3 regions of the Bradyrhizobium sp. USDA 3311 genome follow, and region 3 is predicted to be linked to each of the others. Evidence: riboswitches for the same ligand, from Rfam matches in the RefSeq annotation. Region 3 holds a riboswitch; each other region holds the start of a gene.
The links. Region 3 has a riboswitch for cobalamin ahead of ACVWW6_RS35810 (TonB-dependent receptor). Riboswitches for the same ligand answer to the same signal wherever they lie in the genome.

Region 1: it holds a riboswitch for cobalamin, as region 3 does, so the genes downstream of both, ACVWW6_RS02310 (ribonucleotide-diphosphate reductase subunit beta) here and ACVWW6_RS35810 (TonB-dependent receptor) in region 3, are expected to answer to the same signal.
Region 2: it holds a riboswitch for cobalamin, as region 3 does, so the genes downstream of both, metE (5-methyltetrahydropteroyltriglutamate--homocysteine S-methyltransferase) here and ACVWW6_RS35810 (TonB-dependent receptor) in region 3, are expected to answer to the same signal.

The regions. Positions count from the first base shown of each region.
Region 1 is NZ_JBSSFI010000001.1:486,596-497,061, forward strand. It holds gene ACVWW6_RS02300 (secretin N-terminal domain-containing protein) at 20-703, shown strand; gene ACVWW6_RS02305 (hypothetical protein) at 1,128-1,880, shown strand; gene ACVWW6_RS02310 (ribonucleotide-diphosphate reductase subunit beta) at 2,452-3,432, opposite strand; cobalamin riboswitch at 3,529-3,701, opposite strand; gene ACVWW6_RS02315 (class I SAM-dependent methyltransferase) at 4,033-4,971, opposite strand; gene ACVWW6_RS02320 (hypothetical protein) at 5,777-5,980, shown strand; gene ACVWW6_RS02325 (DUF1521 domain-containing protein) at 6,680-8,173, opposite strand; gene ACVWW6_RS02330 (hypothetical protein) at 8,937-9,242, shown strand; gene ACVWW6_RS02335 (hypothetical protein) at 9,285-9,476, shown strand; gene ACVWW6_RS02340 (SctD/MshK family protein) at 9,594-10,466, shown strand, end outside.
Region 2 is NZ_JBSSFI010000001.1:9,096,736-9,107,201, forward strand. It holds gene ACVWW6_RS43295 (PAS domain S-box protein) at 1-475, shown strand, start outside; gene ACVWW6_RS43300 (ATP-binding protein) at 448-723, shown strand; gene fixJ (response regulator FixJ) at 720-1,325, shown strand; gene ACVWW6_RS43310 (hypothetical protein) at 3,310-3,432, shown strand; gene ACVWW6_RS43315 (hemerythrin domain-containing protein) at 3,587-4,216, shown strand; gene ACVWW6_RS43320 (oxygen-independent coproporphyrinogen III oxidase) at 5,591-5,878, shown strand; gene metE (5-methyltetrahydropteroyltriglutamate--homocysteine S-methyltransferase) at 6,602-8,947, opposite strand; cobalamin riboswitch at 9,049-9,251, opposite strand; gene ACVWW6_RS43330 (nodulate formation efficiency C protein) at 10,221-10,466, shown strand, end outside.
Region 3 is NZ_JBSSFI010000001.1:7,458,844-7,469,309, reverse strand. It holds gene cobF (precorrin-6A synthase (deacetylating)) at 1-671, shown strand, start outside; gene cobT (nicotinate-nucleotide--dimethylbenzimidazole phosphoribosyltransferase) at 682-1,734, shown strand; gene ACVWW6_RS35815 (histidine phosphatase family protein) at 1,741-2,313, opposite strand; cobalamin riboswitch at 2,386-2,587, shown strand; gene ACVWW6_RS35810 (TonB-dependent receptor) at 2,701-5,049, shown strand; partial or broken gene ACVWW6_RS35805 (PepSY domain-containing protein) at 5,062-6,483, shown strand; gene ACVWW6_RS35800 (amidase) at 6,639-8,006, opposite strand; gene ACVWW6_RS35795 (MFS transporter) at 7,987-9,177, opposite strand; gene ACVWW6_RS35790 (hydroxyisourate hydrolase) at 9,204-9,539, shown strand; gene ACVWW6_RS35785 (ABC transporter permease) at 9,540-10,355, opposite strand; gene ACVWW6_RS35780 (ABC transporter permease) at 10,355-10,466, opposite strand, start outside.

The DNA.
Region 1 (10,466 bases), 7.0 Mb from region 3:
AATGCTCATGCGATCTAAGATGGTGCAAATTTTGAAGAGAGCTCTATATGTCGGGGTTTTCGTCTATCTCGGAATAATGCGGGCGTTTGGCGCATCACTTTCACTACCCTCGACCCCTTATAGCTACACCGTTCTCGATCAGGATCTTTCTGCGGCGCTTCAGGAGTTCGGCAACAATCTCAATATCAGGGTCAATGTCAGCGCCGAGGTAAGGGGCAGGATTCGCGGACGAATGCCGGACCTTCCGCCGCGAGAGTTCCTCGATCGTTTGACAGCCCTCTACAATCTTCAATGGTACTACGACGGGCTCGTCCTTTACGTCTCCGCTGCCCACGAGGCGCAAAGCCGGCTGATTGTGTTGAACCCGATCAGCTTCGATGCGTTCAAGACCGCGCTCGATGCGCTCAACATCTCCGATGAGCGCTTTATCGTGAAACCGGCTCCGGGAGAAGGCCTCGTCCTGGCTTCTGGCCCACCGCGCTTTGTTGCGCTGGTGGACCAGACCCTCAAGGGCCTTGTGGCGGAGGCGCAGGCCCGGCGGGATCCCGTCGCGGCCGAAAGGCCACAACGCGAGTCGGTTTTGATGTTGTTTCGCGGCTCCTCGAGCACGGTCGTTCGGGACGGACGACCGGAAGGTCATTATTCTTCCGACACTCCGCACCAGGATGGCGTCGTGCGCGAAGCCGGTCCAGGCCTGAAGTGACACTTGATGATGTGTCTCCGAGCGATTTGGCGAACTGGCCTTGGCTTAAATCCATCAGATCGTCCGCTTCTCGAAAGCTAAAGGTGCCTAGCATGAGCGCGCGATGTCTAGACGGCCAGCTCATGGAGACAGCCGCGGATGTATGCATTAGGCACGGGATGCTCGAGCGGAAGGTGCTTAGCGCCATCTTTAAACGTAGCGCGAGGCCTTAGCAATGCGAGCCTTCGAGCACGTGCTTCGGAGCTAGTACGGGGGAGATTTTGCATAGCTCGAAGTGCTCCATCATTTGAAAGGAGGAACGGGGTGGATTTCAATGCAGTCGGCTCGGCGACTACGAGCCCAGAGCCCGACACACCGCGACCGACGACGGACACCACCGGCTTTGAGCGGCAGCTCAGCAACACACAGGCTAGTGCTCCGCCAGATGGAGCTGCTCCTCCAGTGCTGCAGGGGGGAGGCTTATTCGCCATATCTGGACGCTGGCCATCCCTATTCTCCATATCTGGATGCTGGGCAGCCCTATGCGCCATACCTGGATTTAGCGCTCCGCTATTTGCCAGACTTGGGTTGGCAGGATGATCTGTATACGCCCCCTGCGGCCGATGCCGAGCCAGAGCCGGAAAACCTCCCGCAACATCTCTCGCAGCAAACCATCGCTCAGGCCATCGAGGAACATCCTGGTTTCGATCAAGATCTGATATGGCAGAATGTGGAAGTCGACCCGTCGCATTCCGAGCAACCGCACGTGGAGGCATCGGAGGCAGAGCCATCGCATGCCGGACCATCGTGCGTCGCCCCATTGCGGCCTGAACCATCGCACGCCGGCCCCTCTCACGCCCCGCCATTGCAAGCGGGACCGCCTCAAGCTGGGCCTCCCGAAGCTGCACCGCCAGAGCTTTCCGAGTTCCGTATGCTGAACGGACATCTCGCCAAGGATTACTGGGTGTTCGCTGGTCAACCAGCCACAGGCGCTCAAATCGACATGCTGGAGCGCAGCGGAGTGAAGCCGAGCAAGCACGACCCAACGCAGGTTTTCACCATGCTCGGCGTGCCTCACACAGCCGAATGGAGAGAAGAGGGCTTCATTCGTCTCACACCGTCGCTAGACCCGACTCCTTGGCCCGAAGGTATGGAGGAAGACCGACCTGCAGACCCGGAAGATCCGCCCATTCACTAGCGGCTGTAGCCGAGCCACGGCAGGGTCATCTTCGAGGGCCGACAGAGCGACCTTGCCGACGAGCACCTGATGAAGGCGACCGGGCCGGCGGCTATTCCGCGGCCAAGCTCCTCTTTGAGGGACATTTCAGAATTGCAATGGTCACGGCAGCGTCCAATCAAAGGCCGACCGACCCGATTAAGCCAAAGTTCGATATGGATGAGATCATTGTTCATATGGACGCGCTAGAAACAAACGCGCTGGCGCTAAAGAGGACAAAGTCGGTATAGCGCGTCCAGCGACATCCCGCGGGGATTCTAGAAGATCGCGGGACGGTCATGTCCTCGACGACAAAGGTGAGAGTGCGTTCTGAAATAGGATAGGCGCGTTCTGACCGCGCAGGTCCAACATTCGAACTGCTTGCCCCGCCTGCCGCTTGTCCTGCCCTGTTGGCAGACGTGAGCACCCACAATGCAAGGACGCGAGCGATTGATAATATTGGCGTGACTGCAACGGCTCGCCCTCATGGGTCAACTATCACATCTTCGGTAGGCTGGATTAATGTCACTGGTCGAGCTTTGCTCCGCAAGCATCAGCGGACTTCTGCGAAAGTACGAGCATTATCAGGATCGCGCTCCAACAAAACGCTGTTGCGGTCGTCCTGCATACGGCCGAAAGCCGCCCACCCCCTCTTCGCCATCCCAGCTGCCGCGGCTCGCCCCTTGGAGTACTCCGTAGCGCGCTGTTCGAAGAAATTGGCGTGCTCGACCCCATTCAGGATCTCGACCAGCCATGGCAACGGATGCGGCCGGAGCTGGGTAAACCCGCTCTCTCTGGCCTCGAAGAAGCCGAAGACCGGGGTAATTCCGAGCTGGGTCAGTCGCCAATCCGCGACATAGCGGACATAAGCGTGGATCTGCTCAGCCCGCATGCCCTCGATTTTGCCGAGGCCGAAGGCGAGATCAACGAAGTTTTCCTCCAGCTTCACCATGGTCTTGGCGACGTCGATGATGTCGTTACGGACGGAGCGCGTCACCACGCCGGTTTCGCGGTGCCATTCGTGAAATAGCTTGATGATCCCTTCGCAGTGGAGACTCTCGTCGCGCACAGACCAGCTTACGATCTGTCCCATGCCATTCATCTTGTTGTGGCGCGGAAAATTGAGCAGCATGGCAAAGCTCGCGAACAACGCCATGCCTTCTGTGAAGGCGCCGAACATCGCAAGGGTGCGAGCGACGTCAGCCACGGTATGGACGCCGAACTCGTGCATGTAGTCCGCTTTGGCGCGCATCTGCGCATAGTCGCGGAATGCCTCGAACTCGGTCTTGGGCATGCCGAGTGTCTTGAGCAGCAGCGCATAAGCGTCAATGTGGACGGTCTCCATGTTGGTGAACGTCGCCATCATCATCTGCACGGTGAGCGGTTGGAAGATCGGGATGTAGCGCTTGAGATAGTTGTCGCCGACCTCGATGTCCGACTGATTGAAGAAACGGAATATCTGGGCGAGCAGCGCGCGCTCGTTGGCGGTGACGCGGTCCGACGCCCAGTCCTTGAGATCGGCGCCGAGCGGCACCTCCTCGCCCATCCGATGGGTCTGCTGCTGCCGCTTCCAGAAGTCGTAAGCGATCGACGTCATAGGTGCCGGTCGAGTCGAGGAGGCCGACCCGTCCCTTTCCGATCAGCGAGCGTGGATCGACTGACGAGAGATCGATCACTGACATGAACCGATCGCCGCTCACAGTTGCGGGGGCAGCCCCGGAGCAGCCGTTCGGCGCACCGGGTTCCCTCTTAGCTTCGGTCCCACAAAATAAAGGACAGAAGACCGAGACAGATCCACATCTAGGCGGCACCCGACGAGATTCGTCAAGCCTTCCGTTGCGGGAGATCAAGCTCCCGAGGGCAAAAGGACACCGTCAAGCTAACGAATGGAGCGGCCGAGAACTAGAACACCAGCACGTTTATCGCTCGCGCTATAGCCTCCCGCTCGAAAGTGATCGGTCCCGCGTGGGCTATATTCCTGGTTTTTACTTCGGCTTGCGCATGGTCGAGCCAGAGGTCCATCCCTCCGAAATATCATCGGCTGCGGCGCTCTGTTGGCCAGAATGGCTTCGTTCTCGACCTCCTGATCCAGCCCAGAACGGGGCTGGCGCGCAGCGTAGCGGCTTCTGACCTGTCATGGCTCTAGCGCGACCTGCAAGCCCTCGGTGCCTTCAACATGAACGTAACGGGGGCCGATCGGCCGCCCCCTGCCGCTGGCGACCGTGACAATGTTTTCCAGAGGAGTGGCGCGCGCATCGGCCTCAGGGCGAGACAAGATCAGATCGGCGTGAAACAGCCCTTCTGATTCAAGGCCGGTCGCATCAACGCCAAGAGCCGCCAAGCTGGCCAAACAACCTTCAAACTCTTCAGCATCGCGAAAGCGGCGCTGGATAAATGTCGCGCCGTAAAGACGTTCCGTCACAAGGCCACGGTTCGCGAAGGTCGAGGCCAAAGACTCAAATGGAAACATTCGTAGCACGAAGGAGATGATCCATGGACATCTCTCGGTCGCATCGAGAATTTTTCTGAACGTCTTCTCGGTAATATAGCCGATGCAACCCGTCGACATGATAACATCCGCAGAGCGGAGAATTTGCGCGCTGTCTGTCGATAGCGCGTCTTTTTCAAGGTCAGCGACAATGCCCTGGTCCAGGAGGCCAACGTTTGTTGCATAGCTAATCGCCGGCGCCGACACGTCCAAGCCGATAAACCGCGCCAACCCGACATCGGGCCAAGCCGCATAAAAATTGCGATCGAGGCGCACCAGTGTCTCAGAACTGATCGCCCTCATTTCGCGCCGAGCGTAGCGGTGACGCAGGCCCCCGAAGGTCAGTGGAAAGCGATGCACTGCTGCGTTGATGCCGTATGAACATCCAATATCAAGAACGACAGGCTTAAGACCGGTTGCGGAAGCTTTCGCTGCCAGAATTTGTCGCACGACCGGCTCAGCCACGTCCGGGATCATATAATCCAAGTCGCCCAGGACAGAGAAGTATGCCCTTGGATCATCCAAAGCATAAATGTCATCAAAGATCGCTTTAGACCGATTGATACACGAAAACTCTGTTCGCACCCAAATGTCTCCCATCTCATTTTGCAACCCGGTCGCCGGCTGCTACTTCCAAGTACTTGATGACCTATCCCAGAAGTTTGGCGAGGTGCAACCCCATCGCGTCTTTTTTTGGCTCGCATCGTGAGACAGAGGGCGGGCCTCCTTATTGCAGCGTACGAGAAGACAAATTGGCGCCAAAAGCGATCCTCAGAGTCGCGGCACTTTTGTGGGAGCTCGAAGACCTATTGAACTTCGAACGGCAGCGACTGCGATAATTACGGGCTAAGCGCGCAGGCTTTCGTAGCCCCATCAACGTGATACGCTTGCGCACGCGCCGGAAAAATCGTTCTGCAGGGTTAGAAAGAATCAAGATCAGCCGCGCCGCGTCTTCGCAATCTAGGTGCTTGACATTCAGAACCGCGAACAAGAACGGCAAGCGCGAGGTCGATTTCGTCACATCTGCTGCATCTTGCCATGGACAGTTGGCTTGGGAGATCTGTCCTTCGATTGCCTGCTGGACCGCATCGCGGCGGTTGAACGTGGCGACTTTTATGATGCAACAGAATTTCGCCGAGCCGGAATTTAATATTCGCTCACCAAGGGCTTGCCCCCGGACGGTCTTTTCGCTGACAGATGCCCAGCCGATCCACCTTTCGTGTCGTCCAGCACAGTCCTTTGCACATCGACATTCCACGAGGCAAATCAACTCAACATCAGTGATCGCAGAATTTATCAGAGACGCGATCTTCGTCAGCTTCTCGCAAGCTGCCCCTGCTATCAGAGAGCAGGTCATCTCGCGGCGACGCCGCTATGTGAGTGTTACGACATGGACGCAGGCGCCGCCGATATCGCAGCGACAAGGCCAGAGGCTGGCGCAGACCCCGACACCGCGGCGAACGGCGGCAACCGCTCGCCTGCGGCATTGTTGCAGCAAGCTTTCGAGAAGGCGCTCGTTTCCATCGCCACGCAAGTCATAAGCGACTCCCAGTCGGATATGGATGATGCCATGAGCGAGCTGGATGAGGGGTGAGGCGGGATGGGGATACATCGGGCCCGCTGTTTAAAACGAGCCCGATTGGACGAAGCAAGTGGGACTTGGTACCTGCAGCAAGCCAGACGCGCCTTCAGCGATGCTCCAAATGGCTTGCCGAGCGGGTCCACAAATCGGTGTGCACCCGGCTCTCTCGGCAAACGCTGCTGCGACTTTTGGTCTTCCGCAGCGGCAGACCTGCACAGCAAGGCCGAAGCTCCACCGGCAAGCTCCTTGCTATCCCGCCCAAGGATGACGATACGAGCGCTCTCAGCTCGGGGTAATGAACGATAGCACGCAAGCCGTGCAACATTTCCCGCATTCGAGGATCGATTGCGCTCGCCAGGCTGTCCTTGTTCAGATCCGCGGCTGACCGCGAACCTGTCTGCTAGAGAGATCTCAAGGACTTTTCCTGAGGGCCAGCATCGTTGGCGCTCAGAGCGTGAGGGCTCTCCTGCGTATGCAACTCGTGCGCCTTCGCCACAGCATTGGAAGATGTTGCCAGTACTTTGTCCTGCCGTCACGGGCTGCTGTTGGCCCGGTTGGGGCCAAAGCTTTGACTGCGCGATCGTCGGACGCGAGCAGCGATTCTGGATTCATAGGCGGCAGCACCTGCTATTCTCATCGTCGCTTGCCGAACATGAGAAGCGGGCGCTAGCGCCGCCCGCTTCACAATTTGTCCAATTGATGGACTCGGCCTCACGCAACCCGCCGCAACATCATTTCCCGCATCATGGTCTTGAAATCCGGCGGCGCGTCCGGGTTCTCATTGTGGTCGATGACCGACTGCGTCACCCTGCGTCCGGAGTTGTCAACCCATCCCTGATTTTGCTCGTGGATTGTCTGAGCTCCATCAGATGTCAGCTGATCAAGGGTTCGGCCGGCATTGGATTGGGTCACCTTCAGATTGTTCTTTCCATCCTTATCATCACCGAGTCCCTCGACAACCATCGCATTGTCGCCGTTGGTGATGGTCAGCTTTGAGGAAATGGTTTTGCCTTTACCAAAATCGACCGTGTCTACGGTAATCTTCGTGCCGTCATCGAGCTCGAAGCTCATGCCTTTCTTGAAGTCGAAGTCATCCTTGCCGTCGCCATTCGCATCGACGTGAGGATCGCCGTGGATCTTCGTGACATGGCCGGTCTGATTGTTGCGAACGGTCCAGGTGCCGTCTTTCTCATCGGCCGTGATCGTATACTTATCACCAAGGTTAATCGTCGCCTTGCCGTCCTTCACCTCATGCGACCAAACTGGCGCCGGCTGAGGCGACTGCCCAGGAGTCGGAGCGACCGCAACCGGCACCATCGCGAGGGGCGGCGGCGGAGGCGGAACGAAGAAGACGGGGCTCGCACAGCCTGACGGCGGACTTGCATACTGGTAGTTGCCCGGTCCGCGCCCCCGTTCACCCGCATTGATACTCGCCTGATTTACCGCGCGTCCGGCGCCATCGACCCAACCCTGGCCGCTCTCATAGATTGTCTGAGCACCATCGGCTGTCAACTCATCAAGGGTCATTCCAGCATTGGACTGCGTCACCCTCAGGTTGTTTTTGCCATCCTTAGCGTCGCCGAGCCCCTCCACAACCATCGCGTTGTGGCCATTTGTAATGGTAAGCTTTGAGGAGATGGCCTCACCATTGCCGTAGTCGACGTTATTGACGGTAATTTTCGTGCCATCGTCGAGCTGGAACGTCATATCTTTCTTAAAATCGAAGTCGTCCTTGCCGTCTCCGTCGGCGTCGACGTGGGGGTCGCCATGGATCTTCGTGACATGGCCGGTCTGGTTGTTGCGAACTGTCCAGGTGCCATCCTTCTCGTCCGCCGTAATCGCATACTTGTCGCCGAGATTGATCGTGGCCTTGCCATCCTTGACCTCATGCGTCCACACCGGATCCACAGGAGGCTCAGAGCTCTGATTCGGCTGACCCACCAGCATGGTGGGAGGGGGCGGCGCCATCATGTACGCCTGGGTAGTAACGACGGCTGGAGCCACGGCGACGGGAACAACACTTGTAACGACCGAACCGACCAGGGCTGGCGAAGCTACCGGTAGGTACTGATAGCTCACCGGGGCATACTGCCCCAACAAGGCGTTGAAAGCAGGAGCGACAACCGCGCCTTCCGGCACCACTCCGTTCATCGTCGAATCGAGCGCGCCGACCACGGGAAGACCGGCCACGGGAAGATACGGCATTTAGTTCACTCCTGTTGCATTGAAGAAAGCTGTAAACCTGCAAGCCTTACGCGCTAGTCAACCGAACACGCCCTTCAGACCTGCATGAGCACACCATTAGCCCACCCAAGCGCATATATGCCTGTCGTCACTAGCACCTGCGTCCCTGAAGAGGCCACTCCGTCCTCATACTCCGCAGTTATGGCACGAGCATATCGCACGCGCATTCAACGTCAGAAACGCTACCCGCAATACCTGTCGAAAAGCTGACGATAATAAACTATCGACGTCGCACTTGCTGCGATGACACCGATCGGGGTACAGCAATCCATAGACTTCAGATGCGATCTGTATGCGTGCGGGCCACTAGACGGTCAGCTTCCACAGCATCAGGGGCTCGCCAAACCTGCGCCCCCTCGGCATCCGCCAACGGCCAAAGCTGGGGACTGGATGACTCAACCAGTCACTCAAACTCGATCGCCTTATGACCAGTCGCGACGCTACACGCAACCGAAACGCCGCCGCTCGTTCCGCAAGAACGAACAATTCGCATGAACGCGCAGGCAAACGCGGTAACGCTATCCTTTCCGACGCGCCGAGCCATACGCGCGGCTAGACAAGCCTGGGCGAACCGATAAGTCGAGCAAGCGCTGGGCCGCCGCAACAGTCCCCTCGAACGTGTGACTCGTCAGCTTCTGGAAAGGTAGCGCCCCTAGCATGAGCACGCTGAACTCTAGGCGAGGAGTCGTCTATTGAGCGTAACAAGACAGCATAGGAGAAACTGATGATCGGAGAAATGATCGGAGGCGCCGCCGGCGGATGGCTTGGCGGCCCCGCCGGGGCGGCGATTGGTTCTGCCTTGGGCGGGACCGTCGACAAGGTCTTTGATAAGGTCGTCCTTAACCTGGAGCCCGAGAAGAGTGGCCCCGCTAAGGCCGCCGAGACCAAAGACGCCGGCGAAGAAAGCAGCGTACCGACCAAGCCGACTCTCGGCAAGAACCCCGAGCTGAACCTTAGCCTCAGCACGCTCGGGGGCGAGCCCATGTTTCTTTCCATTCCTGCCATCGTTTCGCCCGCCCGCGCGACGTAACAGGGCAAACTAGCAACATACGACAAAGAAAGGTGAATCGACATGGCAGTTAATAGTGTTGGCGGTAACGGTGGCGCGGCTGGCGCCCAGGCGACCGGGGATGCTGGCTTCCAGAATCAGATGGCTGAGTTCGAGCGTGTTAGCCATAAGGTTCAGGAGCAGGCTGTGGCAATGCGCAGAATCACGACCGAGCTCTCGTCCGAGAAGAAGATCGCCGACGAGCGCGTCCAGTAATTCTGCAAGACGGGTGGCTCACCGCGTCGCTCATCATGGCCGCGTTGTGAATGACGAACTCTGAATCAGCCGTACGGCACTGCCGTACGGCTTCTCTCGTTATTCAGGAGATTATCCGTGACCGAATCGATTTCCCTCGACTTTGAGGTGCTGTCGGGACTCTATACCGGGCTTAAGGGCAAGGCGGCGGCCGGGCACAGTATTGTCGGCAGCGGCCTCGATGCCGATATGATCTTCGTTGAACAAGGGCTCGAACCGCATCACCTTCGCATCATCCCACAGCGGGATTCGATCGAAGTGGAGGCGCTTGGTGCTGGTATCAGCGTAGACGGCCACGAAAGTATCACCTCAGGGGACCGCGTCAGTGTACCTCTTCCTGCGATCGTTCATGCTGGCGCGATGTCAATCCGCTGGTCGGCGCAGGATCTCCCGCAAGCTAGTCCCAGCAATCGCTCACGTGGCTTGATCGTGGCACTCAGTCTCCTCTTGCTCAGCTCTGTCGCGATTGGCACCGTCTCAACTATCTTCGCCCCTACCGACAGCGCGGGGGCGCTGAGTACTGATTCATTGCCGGCAGCCGAGGTTGCCGCCAAACCAACCATCAATCATTATGAAGCGAGCGACGCTGATGCAATCGCCGAATTGCTACGGCAGGAGGTCGAACGAGCGGGCCTTCTTGATGTCAAGATCGGGGCTGGCTCCGGCGTTGTCACTGCGGAAGGCACTGTTACGCCTAGCCTCATCACAAAATGGAAACAAATCCAGCAATGGTTCGATCATCAAACCAACGGCACTCCTACCCTTGTGAATGCAGTCACGGTCAAGGAGGAGAAGACGCCGTCTTCGATCGCTGTCCAAGCCGTTTGGCGTGGAAGCGAGCCCTATCTGCTTATCGGCGGCCAAAAGTATTTCGTGGGTGCGCTATTAAGCAATGGATGGACCGTCGATCGAATTGAGGATGGGCGAGTGCTGCTCAGCCGCAACGGCCGA
Region 2 (10,466 bases), 1.6 Mb from region 3:
ACGGCGCTTGCAAGAGCTGCATTCTGAACTCGTGCACGTGTCGCGGCTGACCGCCATGGGTGAGATGGCATCGTCTATTGCCCATGAGATCAACCGGCCGCTCTCCGCAATTACAAACTACATGCGCGGCACAAAGGCTCTGCTGGCGCCCGACAAGCCGGACGCCAATCGCATTGCTGGCGCACTCGAACACGGCGCCCAACTGGCTCTGCGCGCCAACGCTGTCATCAAGCGCCTGCGGGAATTCGTTGCCAAGGGCGAGACGGAGCACACGGCGGAGAATCCGCTCACGCTCCTTGAAGAGGCTGTGGCTTTGCCCCTAGTCGGCGCCAAAGTGCAAGCCGGGCGCGTGGCCATCCGCAGCGACCGCAATCTGCCATCAATGATTGTCGACAAGATCCAGATCCAGCAGGTCGCGCTGCACCTGATACGCAATGCAATCGAGCCATGGCTTCCTGCCCGCGCCGCGAATTGACCTTTGAACTTGCCAAGGTCGACAGGTTTGCCGTTGCTGATAAGGGCCCCGGCACCAGCCCTGATATCGCCGACCGCTTGTTCCAGCCCTTTGTCACGACCAAAGAGCATGACATGGGTGTGCGGCTATCAATCTGCCGGACGATCATCGAGTCACATGGCGGCCACATTGTCCCGGAAGCGAATTCGGGCGGCGGCACGATCTTTCAGTTCACCGCGCCATTTGCGGAGCTTAGTGAAGAGACATGATTGGCCAGCGCATTCTTGTGATCGACGATGACGCGGCGATGCGGGAATCGCTCGCGTTTCTGCTTGATGTTAACGGTTTCTACGTAGCAACCTATGAGACGGCGACCACCTTTCTCAATGACGTCGCGAGCGGTCCGGTTGACTGCATTGTGTCAGACATCCGCATGCCCGGTATGAGCGGTCTCGAACTGGTCCGCAAAGTGAAGGCCGATCGCGTCGACTGCCCCGTCGTCCTGATAACTGGTCATGGCGACGTATCGCTCGCAGTCGAAGCGATGAAAGCGGGTGCGGTCGACTTCATCGAGAAGCCGTTCGAGGAGGAGGTGCTATTGCGTGCGATCAATAGTGCTTTGGAAGCGCGGCCAACAAGGCAAGTCGATGACGCAGCGAAACTACAGGCGGAAGCCCGCCTCGCGGAACTCTCGTCGCGCGAGCGTGACGTCCTGCAGGGACTATTAGCCGGCAAGATTAACAAGGTGATCGCCCATGATCTCGGCATCAGTCCCCGGACAGTCGAGGTTTACCGTGCGAACCTCATGGCCAAGATCAATGTCCGCAGCATGTCCGAGTTGATGCGGATCGCCATTACCGCGGGACTCTAGCAGCAGCGCAAATGGCGCGAATGGCTGATTCCTGCATTCAAGCTGCGCAGTGCAGACGACGAACGGAGGGTTTTTCGGGCGCACGGCACCGAGCCGATCATGTTTTCGGTGACGGCTCCCGATGCAACACGGAGAACGGCATAGTTCGGCAATATATTGGTCCATCCTCCAACGGAGCTCCCGGTGCGGGCTGCAGTAAACAATTCGATTTCCTTCGCATATTGGGCACGGGTGCGCATTTTGACGCTATGGCGATCGGTTACGAGAGGACCATCATTCAGTGATTGCGCTAGGCTGGTCGGCAGTCACTTCGGTGTTCGAAATCAAACGGTCGCGTGCGTTGGAGCGGGCCGAAGCGGCACTTCGGGTCTTTGATCTGCGGGCACGGAACCGCCGGCATACCAGCGCACTGAGTGGGGTTCCGGCCGAGGCGCGCCGGATTATCTGCACGAGCGCGCGGGTCTACGACCTAGCCATCGTCACGCAACCTCAGAGGGGCTACGACAGCCACGATAACTCTATTCCGTTCGCCAGTCCGGCGACCCTGTTTTTTACCGGCCATACATCTTCCATGGCGCTTTTTCGATCAGACGAATCGGGATTTGCTCGGGCGGCAGGCGCCGTGCGGCCCGCGCGTTGCACGACCCGATGCCGCTGCTATGTAAAGCAGACGCCCTCACCATCGTCGCGACCGCCGCTCCGGACAAGGTCCCGCCGGAAAGTTCCACCGCCTGTCTGGGTTAGTACCTTGCAAAGCCAGGACTTACTGCAAAGGTCGTCTCACTCCCGACATCCCGGTCAGCGCAGCGCGCCCGCCTATCGCTTGCGGCGGACGAAAGCCTCGACCTGCTGGTGATGGGCGGATACGGCCGCTCTCGGCTCAAGAAAGGCTGCTCGGCGGTATCGCGGGAGATATGCTTCGTGCAATCTACCATCCCAGTCCTGATGTCACAATGAGGGCAAGAATTTCAGATACGGTCAAAACGCCGTCGCAATCGGCGCAATGGCGACGCCAGGCGCGCATCAGGAACAGGAGTGCCGTCTGTCCGGAGCCCTCACGGTTCGCCGGCGCTCCATCGACGAGGTGCGGCCGAGCCCACCGGTGATGCCCCGAGCTTAGCTTCAAGCCAGGCCAGTCACGATTTCCTCCGGCTTCAAAAACGCGGGAGAGTCGGCAAGGCCGGCCGTTGCGCCAGGTCAATATGTCACGCGAGCCAAGCACTATGATCCGGGTGGGCCCCAACTCGGTCCACATGCGCAAGTATTGCATGATCATCAAGCACGTCGACCACGTCGGCCTGCGTACATCGATCAGGATGCTGTCAATATCCGCATCGTCACCTCCGCGGCCGACCGATGCTGACGAGCATCAGAGTCAAGGCGAGCGAACAAGACTTCCTGCGGCGAGCCGAAAGTGGCGGTGGACGCCCGCGTTCGACTTGGCTGGCGCTCTTTACGGGTGCGGCCGTGCGCTTCCGACTGTTCCCATGGTCGCGGCCGACGAAGCCAGCATGCAGATTCCTAATCCGATTTGAGCATGTTTGAGCAACCAAGGGACCGCGCCGCGGCGCCCATACGAGATGCCCTCCTCACGGGACTTACGTGTAAATACTTAGGGGCTTCTACCTAGGGAAAACATCCAAATTCCCCAGTTCGTCAAGAGCAGTCAATCTGACTCCCATCGCCGCGAGGCCGGAGCAAGCCATATCTCTTCGGCCGGATCGATTTTTGAGGCACAGCTGCTGATGGTGAAGCGTACCGCCCTCATTGTTCGCGCCACTCATGAGAGGGAGCTAACATGGGAGCTGTGGGACGCGATGGCGCTTGAGCTCCGCCGCTTTCACGAACATATGATGCTCCTGATCAGCAGCGCTGAAGACCGGATCGTCGCCTTCCTGCTCGATATGTCTCGCCGCGCTATGAAGAACGCTGCCATCGAACTGCCCAGTCACGGCAGGAGGTCGTCGATTATCTTGACTTCACGATCGAACCGGTGTCGCGCACCTTTACCCAACTTGAGCAGAATGGCGTGATCGCCCTGCCGACATCACGCCGACTGGAGCTTCGTACAGATTGCCCAGGAGCTTTGTGCAAAAACCTAGGTTAAGTTGATTTATGCCAGCTCGAATTGAAGCGCGCTACGTTTTTGCGTCGAACAGCGCTGACAAATTGCAGCGCAGAAGGACACCGAATTCGGCTTAGGCGATCTGGCAAATGGCAGAAACGTGTCCAGCCTACATTGTTCCTCTAGGAGTATGGCAATGATCATCGATCTTTTGGTTCGAGAGCATCGCAATATTGATCTGCTTCTGGTCGCTCTTCAACGCGAATTGGAGATTTTTGAGAAAGGGATCCGTCCCGACTATGAGGTCATTCGCGCGATTATCAGCTATTTCGAGGTTTACCCGGAGGTGTACCATCATCCACAGGAAGACTTGATTTTTTCCAAGCTCAAGGTTCGCGATCCGGATGCGGCTGCAATCGTCGGCGATCTCGCGCTTGAACACCAGGAAGTCGTCGACCGTTTGCATCACTTCGCTCAAGCTATTGATGCCATCCTCGCGGATCGTGAAGTCCTTCGGCAAAACGTCGGCAATATCGTACGCGACTTTATAGTACGCGAGCGGCACCACATGATGTGGGAAGAACGAGATTTCTTTCCCGCCGCCCTGAAGGCTCTCTCGGCTCAGGATTGGACCGAAATCGCCTCCGCCCTCACCGATGATGGAGATCCGCTATTCAGCGAGACAGCGACAGCGACTTCCGATGCACTAAGAGCGCATATTTTGCAATTGGAGCAAGAAGCTGAGTCCGAACGGAGCTCGGTCGCGTTGTCGTCCGCCAAGGCCGGCAACCCGCGACACGGCGCCGAGACGGATGGGGCGTATTGACCGCTGCCGTTTCACAGCAGGAAGTGGACCTCATGCTTGGGGGTGCTCACCGGCGCGCAGGCTGCCGTACTGCGAATATGGCTTCGGCGCAATAATCGCTTCCTCGACCACCGGTGCAAACGGCATGGCCGAACTTCCTGAGGTTTTGTTCCGGCACGTTCCACACTGGGACCGTTGCAGGTTCGGCATGCGCAGTAATATCGCACTAAACGGACGCCTCTCATTTCCGCCGACCGATAAGGACGGACGATAGCGGCCTCGGGGGCGGCGAAACACTCCCATTCCTTCCCCGCCCGGCATGCTCTGAATCATCCTGGTTCGGCTCACTGGACGCCAACTGCCACGTCCCGGTACGTTCAGCACGAACAGCAAGGCGTTGGGTGTCGATCGCCTCGCCCAGTTCTAGCGGGATTGGATCACAACGAGCTGTGGGGCTCCGCATCGTAAGGATGCTCATTCCCGGCGTGTGACCGCTTCATCGGAATCCAAGATACGATGTATGCCGCGTGCAGCATGCCCTACCAATTGCGCTGTGGAGTGGCCATAGCCATCAGCAAGACAGATATTTTGAGGCAGCGCAAAGCTTCTCCGGGCGTGTCCGATAATCGGACCCAGAAAGCAAGAAAGGCATCCGAATGCGACCGGACCTGGCACAATCCTAAGGGCAGCATCGCCTACCGCGCTACACCAGCTATCTGACGTCCCCGCATTTCTCAGCGTCAGTTCGCGAATTGGACCATCAAGCGTGGCTCAAGTCCTTGGGCGGGCGGCAATCCGCCTCGATCTACGTGCACCTGCATTTGGTCGAAGCATGTGCTGATACAGCGGCTGCCAGACGTCAGTCACGAAACGCGGCGAGCCGATCGCGACTATGCCTTCGGTCGATCGGTCACGCCGCGCCCGCGTCGGCCGGATCAATTTCGACCTGCTCTATGGCCTGTCCCGGCAGACAGTAAGCCTATATGCCTGGACAGCCAAATGCCTCGAGTTGCATCGGACCGGTTTGCCGCCTTTGGTACGCGCACATTCCTCCATTCAAAAAGCACCAACGCAAGATCGACGAATTCACTCTGCCGGACAGTGTCGAGCGCTACCCCCATTCGAAACGATCGCGGAAGCTTTAGTTGATGCTGGATACGTACGCATCGGCATCGATCACTTTGCTCTGCCGCACGAAAGTCTTGCCCGGGCGAGGCAGAAAGGCAGGCTGAAGAGCAACTTCCAGGGCTATACTGACGATTGCGCGGACGCCCTCATTGGTCTCGGCGCGGGCGCCATCGGGCGCATGCAACAAGGGTTCGCGCGAACGCTGTCTCGGCAAAGGACTACCTTGCTCTCATCACCGAGGATCGGCTCGCCACCGCAAAGGGCTATTTGCTGACGGATGAGGATCGCTTTCGCGCCGAGATCATCGAGCAAATCATGTGCGACATGGCAGTCGATCTCTCAGAGACATCCCGTCGTCACGGTCTGGATCCGAAGTTCGCCGTCGTCGATCGTTCTCGAATAGACAGCCTTATTGCAGATGGGGTCGTGCTGATTGACGATGCCCGGCTTTCCGTAGCTGATGGCGCAGAGTTCCGGTTCCTGGTCCGCAGCGTCGCATCGTCGTTCGACGCTCATCTTCCTCGGTGCGGGGCTACACACAGTCCGGCGGTCTAAACCGGCTGCGCCGAGCCGAGTCGTGTCGGGTTCGAAATCGCCATCACTTAACTGGCCTATTTTTGGCGCAGGACCACACTCACTTCTGAGTAGCACCCTATTGGCACCCGCCACCTTCAAGTTCGTGACGTTCTCTAACTCGTCCGCTCATAGAGCTCAAACACAGGCCCAAGCCGAAACTGACTATCGGTGGAACCGGTCGACCGACGACTGCCTTAATCAGGGTCCCAATCAACAGTAGCCGCTCATGCATTCGTACATTTGCGAGATCCTTTGAGCCCGGTTTTTCGTATCGCCGCGGTGATCAAGCATATCGTTTCCAGCCAGGAAGCGCACCAATTTGCGGGTGGCCCCCGCGGCGACCGCCGGCATCACTGCCCCTCGTTGCCGACGTGCTCATGAGCTACAAACCTTCGTGTAGACTTCTAAAACTCAGGCTATACGGTCGCATACCACAGCATAATTGAGCTTACGCTGAGCTTGTGCTTTAACTGGGCTCAGATTTTCGGCGAATGTCCTCGCCGTGATCGAACCGTCGGCTGTCCTCCCTCCGCCGATGGAAGTCGGCGCGATGCGCCAGCGGTCGTTCCTCCCAGACTTTCCTTCCGCCCGGCCCGCCAAGGCCGGGCTTTTTTTTGCGTTCCCAAGGCTCCCTCGAGATTATCGAGAGCGCAAATGACCACAAGCGGATCAGCTTTGTCGAGAAAAGGCCCAGGCCCGCGATCAACGGCCTAGCGGATCGGATGCAGCGCGCAATTCGCGGGCGGCAGCGACCATGTTCGCTAGCGCCGGCCGAACCTCCTCCCATTTGCGCGTCTTCAGGCCGCAGTCCGGATTGACCCAGAGCTGCGAATCCCGCAGCCGTGCCCGAGCCAATGCCATCAGCTCCTTCATTTCGCCCGTCTCGGGAACACGTTGAGAGTGGATGTCGTACACGCCTGGCCCGATCTGATTTGGATATTCGTAGTTCCTGAACGCGTCGAGTAGTTCCATTTTCGAGCGCGACGTCTCGATCGAGATGACATCCGCGTCCATTGCAGCGATCGCACTCATGATGTCGTTGAACTCCGAGTAGCACATATGCGTATGAATTTGCGTTTGATCGGCGACGCCAGATGAGCAGATGCGGAAGCAATCCACGGCCCAGTCGAGATAAGCCGTCCACTCCGATCGACGCAACGGCAATCCTTCGCGGAGTGCAGCTTCGTCGATCTGGATCATGGTCGCACCAGCGTTCTCGAGATCGCGGACTTCGTCTCGGATCGCGAGCGCAATCTGGCGGCAGATCTCGCTTCTGGGAATATCATCGCGAACAAAGGACCAGTTCAAGATCGTCACCGGTCCGGTCAACATCGCCTTCATCGGCTTCCTGGTTAGTGATTGCGCGTAGCGCCACCACTCCACGGTGATCGGCTTCGACCGCAAGACATCGCCAAACAGGATCGGTGGCCTGACGCAGCGCGAGCCGTAGGATTGCACCCATCCGTTCGTGGTAAATGCGAAGCCGGCGAGGTGCTCGCCGAAGTACTGCACCATGTCATTGCGCTCAAATTCGCCATGCACGAGGACGTCAAGACCGATATCCTCCTGCCAACGTACGGCGCGCGCAGTCTCCTCCTTGAGGAACCGGTCGTATTGCTCGTCGCTCATCGCGCCTCGTGCATGCGCTGCACGGGCATTCCGGACCTCTGTGCTCTGCGGAAACGATCCGATCGTCGTGGTAGGGAAAGCCGGTAGTCCGAAACGATTGCTTTGGATCTCGGCACGACGGGCAAATGGGCTGGCGCGCCGGCGCATGGTCTGGTCGATCGCTCTCATCCGGACAGCGACATTGGCATCACGGATTTTCGGGGAAGTCCGGCGGACAGTCGCGGCACATTCCGACTCGGCAAGAGCTAGCGCAGCATTCTGGTCGCCTGCGAGTGCCCGCGCCAGGGTTGCAAGCTCACGCATCTTCTGAACCGAGAAAGCAAGCCAACGCTTGACGTCGGAAGCGAGTCCGGTCTCGAGTTCAACATCGACCGGCACATGAAGCAGCGAACAGGATGGGGCGATCTGTACACGATCCTTGCCAAGCTTCGCAATCGCGGGTTCCAGCCGCTGCCGGAGCGACGACAAATTCGACCGCCATACATTCCGGCCGTCGATGACACCGAGAGACATGACAAGATCACTTCGGCCGCCAGCGATGATCTGATCCAATAACTCTGGCGCTCGAACCAGATCGAGGTGCAGTCCGGCAACTGGAAGGCTCAAGGCGGTGTCCAGATTGTCGCCTAGGTCGCCGAAATAGCTGGCAACCATGATCTTGATGGCCGGCCCCTCCTTCGCGAGCCGGTTATAAGCATGTAGCAAGGATTTTCGCGCCACCTCGCCCAGATCAAGAACCAGGCAGGGCTCGTCGAACTGAACCCACTTTGCCCCGCGTTTGGCCAATTCCTGCAGGACCTCGATATAGACCGGTATCAGATCGTCCAGTAGCGAGAGTGGCTGGAACGCAGGATCGGCACTCTTGCCGAGCTTTAGGAATGTGACCGGCCCGATCAGGACAGGGCGGGTCTGGAAGCCAAGGGCCTTAGCTTCCTCATACTCCTCGATCGGCTTGCGAGAGCACAGTCTGAAAGTCTGTCCCCCGTGAAACTCGGGGACCATGTAGTGGTAGTTGGTGTCGAACCACTTGGTCATCTCCTGCGCGGGTGCGCCAAATCCGCGCGGTCCGTGACCGCAACTCGCATCCTGGTCGTCGCATTGTGAACCGCGGGCCATGGCGAAGTACGTCTTGAGCGAAACGGACTCGGCTTTCGAGGCGTAGATGCCCGGGATGGCGCCAACCATGACACTTGTGTCGAGCACCTGGTCATACAGCGAGAAATCGTTCGATGGAATCACCGTGACGCCGATAGAATTCTGACGAGCCCAGTTCGCGGCACGCAGGCCAGCTGCGTCCTCGAGCAACTGCTGTTCGCTGCTTTTTCCGGCCCAATAGCTTTCGAGAGCGCGTTTGAGCTCGCGCCTTGGACCCATGCGTGGCGTTCCGAGCGTGGCAACCGGAAGGGAGAGAAGAGACATAGCGTTAACCCCATGTTGGGGGCAAAGGCCATGGCGGACGCAGGCAGGGGAAGTCGCGCGTGCGACGGCTGCTTAGCGCACCACCGGGACACCCCGCCCGCGGACGAATAGATGTCGGGGCAGGTCTCCTGGCTCGCGGGTCATCGCTGCTGTCCGGCCTTCCCGAAGCCGCGCAGGCTTCAGTGACATCGTTGGACAGCGGCTCGCCGCTCACAGTTGCGGGGGCAGCGCCGGCATTTTCACCGGCTTCCCTCTTAGCTCCGGATCAAATGCAAACCGGAGAACCTCGACGAGTTGGATTATCGGCAAGAGAACTCTTCCGTCAACCTCTCAGATTATATCTCAAGCTAACGCTGCGACATCTGCTACGGGAATGACGTGCATCTCTTTCGTTGACCACGATGTAGAAGCGCTCTCCAATCAGCGATGTCGGAATGACCATCGGAGCTGCGTGCGCGTGGGGCCGCACGCCAGATCGGTGGAAGGGGCAAATGCGGCTTGCGCGGTCGGGACTGCTGCCTCGAGCAGAACGCATTTGATGCGAGTCCCGGCTTCCCAGCGGTTCATCGAGCACGTCCGCCATCCAACCGCCTTCTCGACCAACAGGATCCGTATTGAATAGGCCTAAGACACCTGGCGAAAGTCAGCAACATACCGGCGAGCATGTTGATTTGCGGTGCGAGCCAGACTCCAAATGCTCGGCGTAAAGATCGGCTTGGCGTCGTTGGCCATCGAGTGCAAACCGCAGCTGACTGAGGCTGCTCTCGACTTCCGGAGCCGCCGCATATCGCGAAAGGAGCGCCAAACGCGCCGCGGCCCCGTGGCCACAAGCGCCCAAAGGCATGGCAGAGATCGAAAGCCCACATTCCTGCAACCGAACCAAACGGTTCAATGGCGGCAAACGTGCTCCGAATTCTCATCAGGAACTTGGCACCGAAGCGTTCCCCTGCGCCGTCGAATACCCGGTGCGGGACGAGGATGGGTAAGCCGCGATGGATAGGCTGAATGGAACGATCGAAACGTGTGCAAGTCGGAAAGTCGACAAAGAAGACACAAAACCGGTAAGAATTTCCGTCTGTTACCTGGCACGAAGAATGCAAGTCATCGGCATGCCCAGGCCCTCCTGCTGGGCATGTCCAGCACAGCAAATCCGGGCTGTCGCTGGCGACTGAAGTTAGCGGCGCGTGACATAGAGGGGAGCGCCTGCTCGCGCGGGACACCATCGGTCGCCCCGTCGCGTCGACGCTAACTTATTGCGCTCGCGCATAACAGGTTGAAGGTTGCCCGCTTTGAAAGACGTGTTGATGAAAAACCAGATAGGCCGACGGTTGTGAAGAAAATGTCTGGAAGACGCGCGCTATGGTTTTGTCTTGGTCCATCGCTGATCTGCCTGGTCGGACTGGCTGCGACGAGCAACAGTGTTCGTGCCAACGAAAGCGCCCTCGTCGAAAGAGTCAAGTCCACGTGGCGAGCGCAAAACGGTGAGACGATAGAACACATTCTCTCCAACGTCTCGAAG
Region 3 (10,466 bases):
CGGCCGATCTCGTCCTGATCCCGCGCAAGGGGAGCGCAAAGTCCGATCTCGCCGATCTCAGGCGGACGATCTGCGCGGATGTGCTGACCAGCGACAACACGCGTATCGCCGAGTTCGATCTTCCCGTGCGCGACGCTGGCGAGGCGGACTACCGCAAGGGCGTGGACGATTGGCACGATGCGGTCGCCGCGAAATGGTCGCAGACCATCACAAGCCATCTCGGAGGTAACGGCAGGGTCGCGCTGCTGATCTGGGGCGATCCTTCGCTCTACGATTCCTCGCTGCGCATTGCGCGCCGGCTCGATCCCTTGCCGACAATCGAGGTCATCCCCGGTATCACGTCGATCCAGGCGTTGTGCGCGGCGCATGCGCTGCCGCTGAACGACATCGGCGAGCCCTTTCTGGTCACGACAGGCCGCCGCTTGCGTGAAGGCGGCTGGCCGGTAAGCGCAGACACCGTGGTCGTGATGCTCGATGGTGGCACGGCGTTTCAGTCGCTCGATCCGGCCGGGCTCCAGATCTGGTGGGGTGCCTATCTCGGCATGCCCGATCAGATCATCATGTCCGGCGCGCTGGCCGAGGTGGGCCCGCGCATCGCCGCGCTGCGGCAGGAGGCGCGCGAGCGGCACGGCTGGATCATGGACTGCTACATCCTCAAGCGCAGGCCGTAAGCGAGGCAGCATGCTCCCCGAATGGGTCTACCATAAGTGCCCCGAAATCTCCGCGGTCCATCGCGACGCGGCGATCGTGCGGCAGGCGCAACTGACGAAGCCGACCGGCGCGCTCGGCCGGCTCGAGCAACTCGCGATCGAGCTCGCGGGCCTGCAAGCGACCGAGCAGCCACGCGCGGCACGCGTGCCGATCATCATCTTCGCGGGTGACCACGGCATCGTTGCGCAAGGCGTGTCGGCCTATCCGCAAGCCGTGACCATCGCGATGATGGCGAACTTCGCCTCGGGCGGCGCCGCGATCTCGGTGCTGGCGCGTGAGGTGGGTTCGCACCTGGAAGTCGTTGACGCCGGCACGCTGGCGCAGGAGGCGATGCCGGGAGTCGTCACCGACAAGCCGCGCAGCGGCACGCGCGATTTCAGCGTCGAGGCTGCGCTCACGCTCGCAGAGCTGGCCTTCGCCTTCGAGGCCGGCGAGCGTGCGGTTGCGCGCGCGGCAGCCAGCCAGCCCGATCTTCTGATCTTCGGCGAGATGGGCATCGGCAACACCACGACCTCGGCGGCGATCGCGGCGAGTCTGCTCGGCGTGAGCGCCGAGGAAATCGCGGGCAGCGGCACCGGCGTCGATGCCGCCGGCCGTGCGCACAAGGCGCGCGTGATCGATGCCGCGGTTGCGCGCCATGGCGTTGCGGCTGCGTCGCCCGAAAAAATCCTGTGCGCCGTCGGCGGCCTCGAGATCTCGGCCATTTGCGGTGCGATCATCGCGGCCGCGCAACGCCGCATTCCCGTATTGATCGACGGCTTCATCGTGTCGGTCGCGGCGCTGGCGGCCGTGCGCCTCAATCCGTCGTGCCAGCCGTTCCTCTTGCCGTCGCACCAGTCGGCGGAGCAGGGGCATCGTCTGGTGCTGCGCGCCCTGAACGTGCAGCCGCTGATCAGCCTCGATCTCAGGCTCGGCGAGGGATCGGGCGCCGCCATCGCGCTGCCGCTGGTGCGATCGGCCTGTGCGCTTCACAACGGCATGGCGACCTTCGCGCAGGCCAATGTGCCGGATCGCCCGGCCTGATCCGGCTCACACCACGCGCTGATTGACCGACACGACGCGCCAGCCGGTCGCGAGCCGGTCGATCCTGGTGAGCGACAGCGGATCGATCACGAAGCGCAGGGCAGCTTGCGGCGCAAGATCCAGCGCGATGCACAGTGCGGCGCGGATCGTGCCGGAATGCACGACGAGCGTTGCTGGCCCGGCGCCGATCCGTGACAGGCCCAGGCGGACGCGCGCGACCTGATCTTCGAAGCTTTCGCCGCCCGGTGGTCTCAGGTGCGCAGGGTCGCTCCAGAATTGCGCGTAGACTTCGCCGCCCATTGCGGCGAGTTCGTCATGCCGCCGGCCGGTCCAGTCGCCGAAATCCTGTTCGCTGAAGTTGCCCATCAGCTCCGGTTCGAGCCCCAATGCGCGCGCCGTCTCGACCGTGCGCCGCGACGGGCTGGCATAGCTCGCAGAGTCCCACGGCAGGCGCTGGCGCAACGCTTCCAGTTGCGCGCGATCGCCGAGATCGGCAGGCGCGTCCTGCGCGTGAATCGTCCCCGCGACGCCGTCGACGGGTGCATGGCGTATCAGCCAGAGGAAGGTCTCGCCTTCCATGCCTATCTCCAAGGAAGTTGGTCGCTGTGGCAATAACGCCGCAACTGCCACATTGACTCTGTCTCGATCGTAATCCTAGATGCTCGCGACGGTTTCCCCCGAGAGGGGATGAAAAGGGAATGCGGTGCGGGGATGTTTCCCCAATGCCGCGGCTGCCCCCGCAACTGTAAGCGGATAATCCTTCGTCAGAAGCCACTGGGTCCTCGGTCCCGGGAAGGCGACGAAGTGGTGACGACCCGCGAGCCAGGAGACCTGCCGTCAGCCGTGGTCACACGCGAAGATGTCGGTCGGGGAGTACAGACATTCGGCTTCATCGGACGGCTGAAAGGCCAAAGGTGAGACCTCGTTCGCTGTGACGTGCCACTGACGTCATACCGAGGTCCCGCTGTGTCTTCTATCCGTATTGTACGGTCGCGCCGTTTCCCGCTCGCCTCTGCTGCTCTCACGTCGTTTACAGTCGCCGATCTGCCCGCCGCGCAGGCGCAGCAGGTCCGCGAACCGCTGCCGCCTGTCGAGGTGTCGCCCGCCCAGTCCCGCAAGCCGGCCAAGCCGGCTGCCCGGGACGCGCAGAGTGCGCGCCGCGCGACGCCGCGCAGGCCAGCGGCCGCATCGGCGGCGCCCAAGCCCGCCGTGCCAGGCGAAGCGGCGCCAACGCCGCTCAACAGCAATGCGGTGGCCGAGAGCGCCTCGCGTCTCGGCCTCACCGTGCGCGAGACGCCCGCGACCGTCGAGGTGATCTCGGCCGAGACCATGCGCGAGCAGGGCTATCGCACCGTGTCCGAGGTGGCGCAGGGCGCAGTCGGCGTCACCTCCGGCGACGCGCCGGGGGAGCCGGCGGGCTTCTCGATGCGCGGCTTCACCAACAGCCAGATCAACACGCTCTACAACGGCATCAAGATCGGCCCGCAGAACATGACCTCGCGGATCATGGACACCGCCAATCTGGAGGCCGTCGAATTCCTGAAGGGCCCGGCCTCGCTGATCTCGGGCGAGGGCGCCGCCGGCGGCTCGATCAACCTCGTCACCAAGCAGCCGCACACCGGAGCGATCCGCAACGAGGCGGACTTCTCGTACGACTCCCTGAACTCGTTCCGCGCGCATTACGGCTCGGGCGGCAGCACCAACGTTCAGGGCCTCGACTACCGCTTCGACATCAGCCGCTCCTCGCTCAACGGCTTTGTCGACGACACCAACACCAAGACGCTCGACGTGTCCGGCCAGCTCAACTACCGCATCTCCGACAGCCTCAAGGTCTGGGGTGCGATCGAGTACCGCGAGGATCGCGGGAAGGCCTATTGGGGCGCGCCGCTGGTGCCGATCGCTTTCAGCGGCTCGCATGCGACGACGGGGATTGTTTCCGGCACCTACTTCAACAGGACCGACCTCGGGGCCGTCACGATCGACGACCGCACCTTCAACACCAACTACAACGTTCTCGACAACCGAAACGTAGCGCAAGAGGTCTGGTTGCGCGGCGGCTTCGAGCTGAAACTGGCGCCGGACCTGACGCTGAAGAGTCAGGCCTATGGTTACGGCGCGGAGCGGTCGTGGTTCAACAACGAGATCGAGGCGTTCGATTCCACGAAAAACCAAGTGTATCGCGAGCGCTTCTATGTCGCGCACAGCCAGCGCCTTGTCGGCAATATCACCGACCTGATCTGGGACACGAACATCGCAGGCTTCGACAACCGGCTGGTCACGACGCTGTCGTCGAGCTATCTCGACTTCGTCAGGCCAGGCGCGGCGAAATTCCCGAACGACTATGTTCCGCTGGTCGATTTCGATCGTGGCTATTACGGACTGCTCGCGACCAAGCAGCAGACCGCGCGCATCGACAACGAGGCGCTGTCGTTCGAGGACCGGCTGAAGCTGACGCGGACCTTCGCGCTGATCGGCGGGCTGCGCGTCGAGCATATCGGGCTCGACCGCAACTCGACCGACGAGAACGGTCTGGTGAACGCGGGCTTTCCGTTCACGAAGGACTGGGCGCCCGTCACCGGCCGCATCGGCTACACCTGGGAGGCCGTTCCGGGCCTCACCTTCTTCAGCCAGTACGCGACCGGCGCTGATATCTCCGCCAACAACATCTTCCTGCTGCTGCCGACCCAGCCGCTGGACCTCACGACCGCGCGGACCTACGAGACCGGCGTCAAGCACCTGTTCTGGGACAACCGGGCGGAGTGGTCGTTCTCGGCCTACGACATCCTGCGCAAGAACGTCTATGCGGCGGCCGGCGGGCAGGCGCTCAATATTGCGGGACGGCAGGAGTCGAAGGGCGTCGAGCTCGCCGCCTCGGTGCGGCCGATCGAGCCCCTTCGGCTGTGGGGCAACATCGCTTATGTCGATGCCCGCTATGCCGACTACAATTTCGTCGGCGGATCGTTCTCGGGCAACACGCCGCCGAACGTGCCGCGCATCGTTGCCAATGCTGGCGCCTCGTACCGCTTCTTCACGCCGTGGCCGGTCGAAGTCGGCATCACCGGCCGTCATGTCGGCGACCGCTACAATACCGATGCCAACACGGTGACGATGAAGGCGTATACCGTCGCCGACGTCTATGCCTTCGTCGACATCCCCAAGGCGGTCTTCAATGCGGTCGACCAGGCCCGCCTGACCTTCCGGGTGCGCAACATCGCGGACAAGCGCTACGCGATCTGGGGCGATCCGTTCTATCCCGACCAGATCCTGCTGGGCGCGCCGCGAACCTATGAACTCTCGGCCGCATTCAAATGGTAGGGCGCTGACCACATGATGGGCGCGATCGTCCTGCTGCATCGCTGGCTCGGGATCGCGTTCTGCCTGCTGTTCGCGATGTAGTTCGCGACGGGAATCGTGATGCACTTCGTTCCGTTTCCATCGCTGACGGAAGCGGAGCGGATTGCCGGTCTCGCGCCGGTGGATCGTACGGAGGTGAGGATCGGCGTTGCCGATGCCGTGGCTGCGAGCGGCATCGCCGATGCCACGCGCCTGCGCCTGATTCAGCGGAGCGACGGGCCGGTCTACGTCGTGTCGGGGTCCTCGCACCTTCGCGCGGTTCGCGCGACAGACGGGCAGGATGCATCGGTGCGGTCGCCCGAGGCCGCGCTCGCCATCGCGCAGGTGCATGCGCGCCAACGCGGGCTCGATGCCGCGCATGCGGCTGTCGTTGCGCAGGCGGACTACGACCAGTGGAGCGTGCCGAACGGCTTTGATCGTCACCGGCCCTTGTTTCGCGCAACGCTCGGCGACGCGGCCGGAACGGAGCTCTACGTCTCGTCGCGCACCGGCGAGGTTGTGCTGGATACGACGCGAAGCGAGCGCGGCTGGAACCTCGTCGGCAGCGTCCTGCACTGGATTTATCCGACGGTCCTGAGAAGCAACTGGGCGCTGTGGGACGGCGTGGTCTGGACGCTGTCGCTGTTGGCGCTGATTGCAGCCATGCTGGGTGCAGTGCTCGGAATCGTGCGTTCCAGGATGCGAGGATACCGGATCTCCTCGCCTTATCGCGGCTGGCACGCCCTTCATCATATCATCGGCCTCGTGGCGACCGTCTTCGTGCTGACGTGGATCTTCAGTGGATGGCTCTCCATGGATCACGGCCGGCTGTTCTCGCGAGGGCAGCTGACCCCGGCCGAAGCCGGCGTGATCGATGCACCGCCGGACTGGACGACCGCCCCATCGGCGGAACGGAAGCGAATATCGCCCTCGGCCCGAGAGGTCGAATGGTTTGCCGTTGACGGCAGCCTCTATCGACGCGAGCGGATTGGTCTCGAGAAACAGGTTGTGGTTGGGCCCGACAGCGAGGAGGCGCCGGTCGTCAGTGCGCGGGTGATCGGGAGCATGGTGACGAGGCTTGCGACGGCCTGCAATGCGCCGTCCATCCTCGCGGATAGCGACGATTATCCCGCGCGGTCCGTCGTCCCCGGTGCACCCGTCTATCGTTCCCGCTGCGGCGGCCTCTGGTTCGACATCGACAGCGCCGATGGCCGCGTGCTGCAAAGGCTGGATGCGTCGCGGCGAGCCTATCGCTGGTTCTACAGCGCGCTCCACACGCTCGACTTTCCAGTCCTGCTGGCGCATCCGCGTTTGCGCGATGTCCTGATCGTGGGCCTTTGCGCGCTCGGACTGGTGTTCTCCATCACCGGCATCGTCATCGGCTGGCGGCGGTTGCGTCTGTCTTTCGCCAGCTAGGACGCCCGATCAAACAAAAAGTGCGAAAACAACCCCATGCACAGTAGCCGGTGATAGTGGAATCAACGGCTTACGCAGGCATCGGCGCGATTTGACCCGTCGGGCAAAACAGGGGTATATTGCGACTATTCCGAAATCGTCGCGATCTCGCAAAGCTACGCCCGCAACTGCGCCTCGATCTGCCGGGCGGCGCGCAGCAGCGTGCGGTCCTGGCCGCGCCGGGCGATGATCTGGAGACCGAATGGAAGCCCGCGGGCGTCGGTGCCGCAGGGAAGCGAGATCGCCGGCAGGCGGGCGTGATTGACGAACGGCGTGAACACCGCATGCGCGCGCGGGCTCGCCGCGCGGCCGCCGATCATGTCGGGTCCGAGCTGGGTGAACGGCCAGGCGACACAGGGGACTGTCGGCGTCAGCAGCAGATCGACCTCGGCGAAGAAGGCCGCGAATGCATTGGCGATCGCGGCGCTCGCGACCAGCGCACCCGCGACGTCCGCGCCTGACCAGGACAGCCCTCGCTCGATCTGCCTGGCGATGTCAGGGTCGAAGACAGTCGGGTCCTTGCGAAAAGCGTCTCCATGGAGCGCGGCAAGGCCAGCGTGCTGAAGCGGCATGAGGGCCTCTTCCGCCGCACCTGCCGGCCAGGTGGGATCGCGCAGCGCGATGCTGAGGCCTGCGGCGGAGAGACGCGCGACTGCGGAAACGAGCCCGTTGGCGACAACGTCATCGACCGCAACGTCGAGCCCGAGCCGCGGTGAGAAGGCGATGCGAAGGCCGGCGATGTCCTCGGCTTCTTGCGCAATGCCGGCTGCATCCGGATCGCGCGGATCGGCGCCGGCCATGGCTTCGAACGCCAGCGCGATATCGGCAACATCGGCGGCGATCGGCGCGATGACCGACAGGCCGAAGAACGGCTCGGCGAAACCGGGCCCATAGGGGATCGCGCCATAGGACGGCTTGAAGCCGGCGACGCCCACATGGGCCGGCGGCCTGCGGCTGGAGCCGCCCGCATCGGTGCCGATCGCGAGGGGCACGAGGCCGGCTGCGACGGCGGTGGCGGGTCCACCCGAAGAGCCGCCCGGCGTCAACGCGGGATCCAGGGGATGCCGCGTCGGGCCGAACAGCGGCGATGTCGTGACGCCCTTGCTGGCGAATTCGGAGGTTGCGCCAATGCCGACGATGACCGCGCCGGCCTTGCGCAGGCGCTCGATCGCAATTGCATCCTGTGGCGCGATGAAATCGGCGAACAGGCGCGAGCCCTGCGTGATGCGCCAGCCGCTGGCCCAGATGTTGTCCTTGACGAGGATGGGGACGCCGGCCAGCGGCATTGTCTCGCCGGCACGCAGGCGATCGTCGACCGCCGCCGCGTCGGCCAGCGTGCGTGCGGGATCGGTCGTGACCACTGCGTTCAAGGCCTTGGCGGCGTCTATGCGGCCAAGGGCGGCCTTCGCCGTGTCGACGGCGGTCATCCGCCCGGCGGTGACGGCGGCTGCGATCTCGCGCGCACTATGCGTCGGTTTTGTCATGGCCTCCCCACATCAGCGCCAATGTGCCGCAGAGGGCAAGACAGGCCAAGGCGAAGAACGCCGCGCCAAGGCCGGCCACACCGTCCAGGATCGACACCACGGCCGGCGCCGCCAGCAGGCCCGCATAGGACGCGGTCAGCACCGCGCCGGTGGTCTCGCCGATCCGGTCCTGCGGGGCGAGGCGCGCGATCTCGGCGATGAAGACGCCGTTCCAGCCCGACGCCGTCAGGCCGAACAGCGCCGCAACTGCGAACTGCCAGGTGCGGCTGAGCGATCCGCCGTCGAGGCCGAGCAGTGCGGCGCAGAAGGCCATGCCGAGGCCGATGACGATGAGCACGGCGCGGGGGGCGTCGAGGCGCATGGCGACGTAGCCCCAGCCAAGCCGGCCGACGAGGCCGCCGGCTTGCGCGCAGGCGAGCGCCATGCCGGCCTCGATATGGCCAAGGCCAAGCTCGCGGGTGCCGAGCGTGACGAAGACGGTGTTGAGCGACACCTGCATCGCGCTGAACGGCATCGATGCCAGCGCCAGCATCGCGATCCGCCGGTCCGCGGTCACCAGTGCCAGCCGCGCGCGCAGATCGAGCTTTGGGGGCGGGACGAGCTTGCCGGCGTAGGCCGGCCGCAGCCACTCGAACAGCGCGATCGCGAACAGCGCCAGGGCAGCAACGGCCGCATAGCACCAGGCCGGCCCGAACGCGATGGCGATCGCGGGCAGGGCCAGCGAGCCGCAGACCGCGCCGATCTGGTTGCCGGTCTGGCGCACCGAGAAGACGAAGGCGCGGCGCTCGGCGGTCACCAGCCGCGCCAGCAGCGCTGCGCTTGCCGGCGTCTCGGAGCCCATGGCAAGGCCGAGGCAGAGGCCCGCGGCGAGCAGGGCGGCGCTCGATCCGAGCGAAGCCAGTGCCATGCTGACGACGATGGCCGCCGCGCAGAGGCTCGCGATCCGCAGCGAGCCAACCCGCGCGATGAAGCCGCCGCCCCAGAACGAGGCGGGGATACCGACGGCGAACACCGCGCAGGAGAACATCGAGAGCTGCCAGACCTCGATATGGGCGCGCGGCGCGACCACGCCGGGCGCGAACAAGGCGAGCGCGACCAGCGCCTGGAGCCAGGTCATCGCGCCCAGGGCTGGCAGCAGTGCTGGCCGAGCGGCGGCGTTTCCGTCTACCATGGCGGCACGCTCAGGGGAGGGACATGATGGCAGGCGGTATTTCCATTCACGCGGTCGATGTGGCGAGCGGGCGTCCCGCGCAGGGGCTGCGCGTCGAGATCTGGCGGATCGATCCCGACTCCTCCCGCATCGCCGACGGGCGGCTCGGCGCCAATGGCGTGCTGGATCACCCCATAGCGCAAGGCGCCGGTGTGACGGCCGGCGAGTACGAGGTCCTGTTTCATCTCGGCGAGTTCTTTGGCGACAGCGACGGTTTTCTCACGGTGACGCCGTTCCGCTTCCGCATCAAGAACGTTGACGAGCATTTTCACCTGCCGCTGAAATTTACGCGCTGGGGTTATTCGCTGTTCCGCGGCGCCTGATCAGTTCGTCAGCCGCCGCGACAGGCCCGTGACGCGCTCCATGACGGCAACCAGCGCGACGGTCGCAATGATCAGCACGCCCGACAGGGCAGCGATGGTCACATCCAGCTTGCCCTCAAGGTCTTGCCACATCCGGATCGGCAGCATGTCGGTGGCGGCGTCGCGCAGGAACAGCGACACCGGCACATTGTCGAACGACGACATGAAGGCGATGAAGGCACCCGCGATGATGCCCGGCCGGATCAGCGGCAGCACGATCCGGCGGAACGTGTAGAGCCGGCTCGCCCCCAGCACCGCCGAGCTCTCCAGCAAGGTCGGCTCGAGCTGGGCGAGCGCTGCGACCGTATTGCGCACGACGTAGGGCACGCACACCACGGTGTGGCCGATCACCAGCGTCAGCGGCGAGACCGGCAGGCCGACCAGTGAGAACAGCATCAGGGCGGCAAGCCCGAAGGCAAGCGCCGGCAGCACCAGCGGCGACATGAACAGGGAATCGAGCAGTCGTGCCGACAGCGTCCGCGAGCGCGAGATCGCAAGCGCGGCGGCAACGCCGAGGACGACGGACAGGCCCGTCGCCCACAGCGCGACGATGAGGCTGTTCTTCGCCGCGAAGTGAAGCTGCCAGGCCTCCCACAGTTCGGCGTACCAGCGCAGCGAGTAACCCGGCGGCGGGAAGCGCAGCGAGAAGCCGCTGGTGAAGGAGACGATCAGCACCACCAGCGACGGCGCGATGATGATGATCAGCGCGATGACAGCGATCACGGTCATGGCCAGCTCGAAGCTGATCGCCTCCAGGGTGCGCTTGCGACCGCTCATCACGCGCCTCCGTAGCCGCGCGACAGGCGGCCGAGCGTGGTGAAGACGGAGACGACCGCGAGCACGGCGAGCAGGAAGATGATCGAGATCGCGGATGCAAAGGGCCAGTTC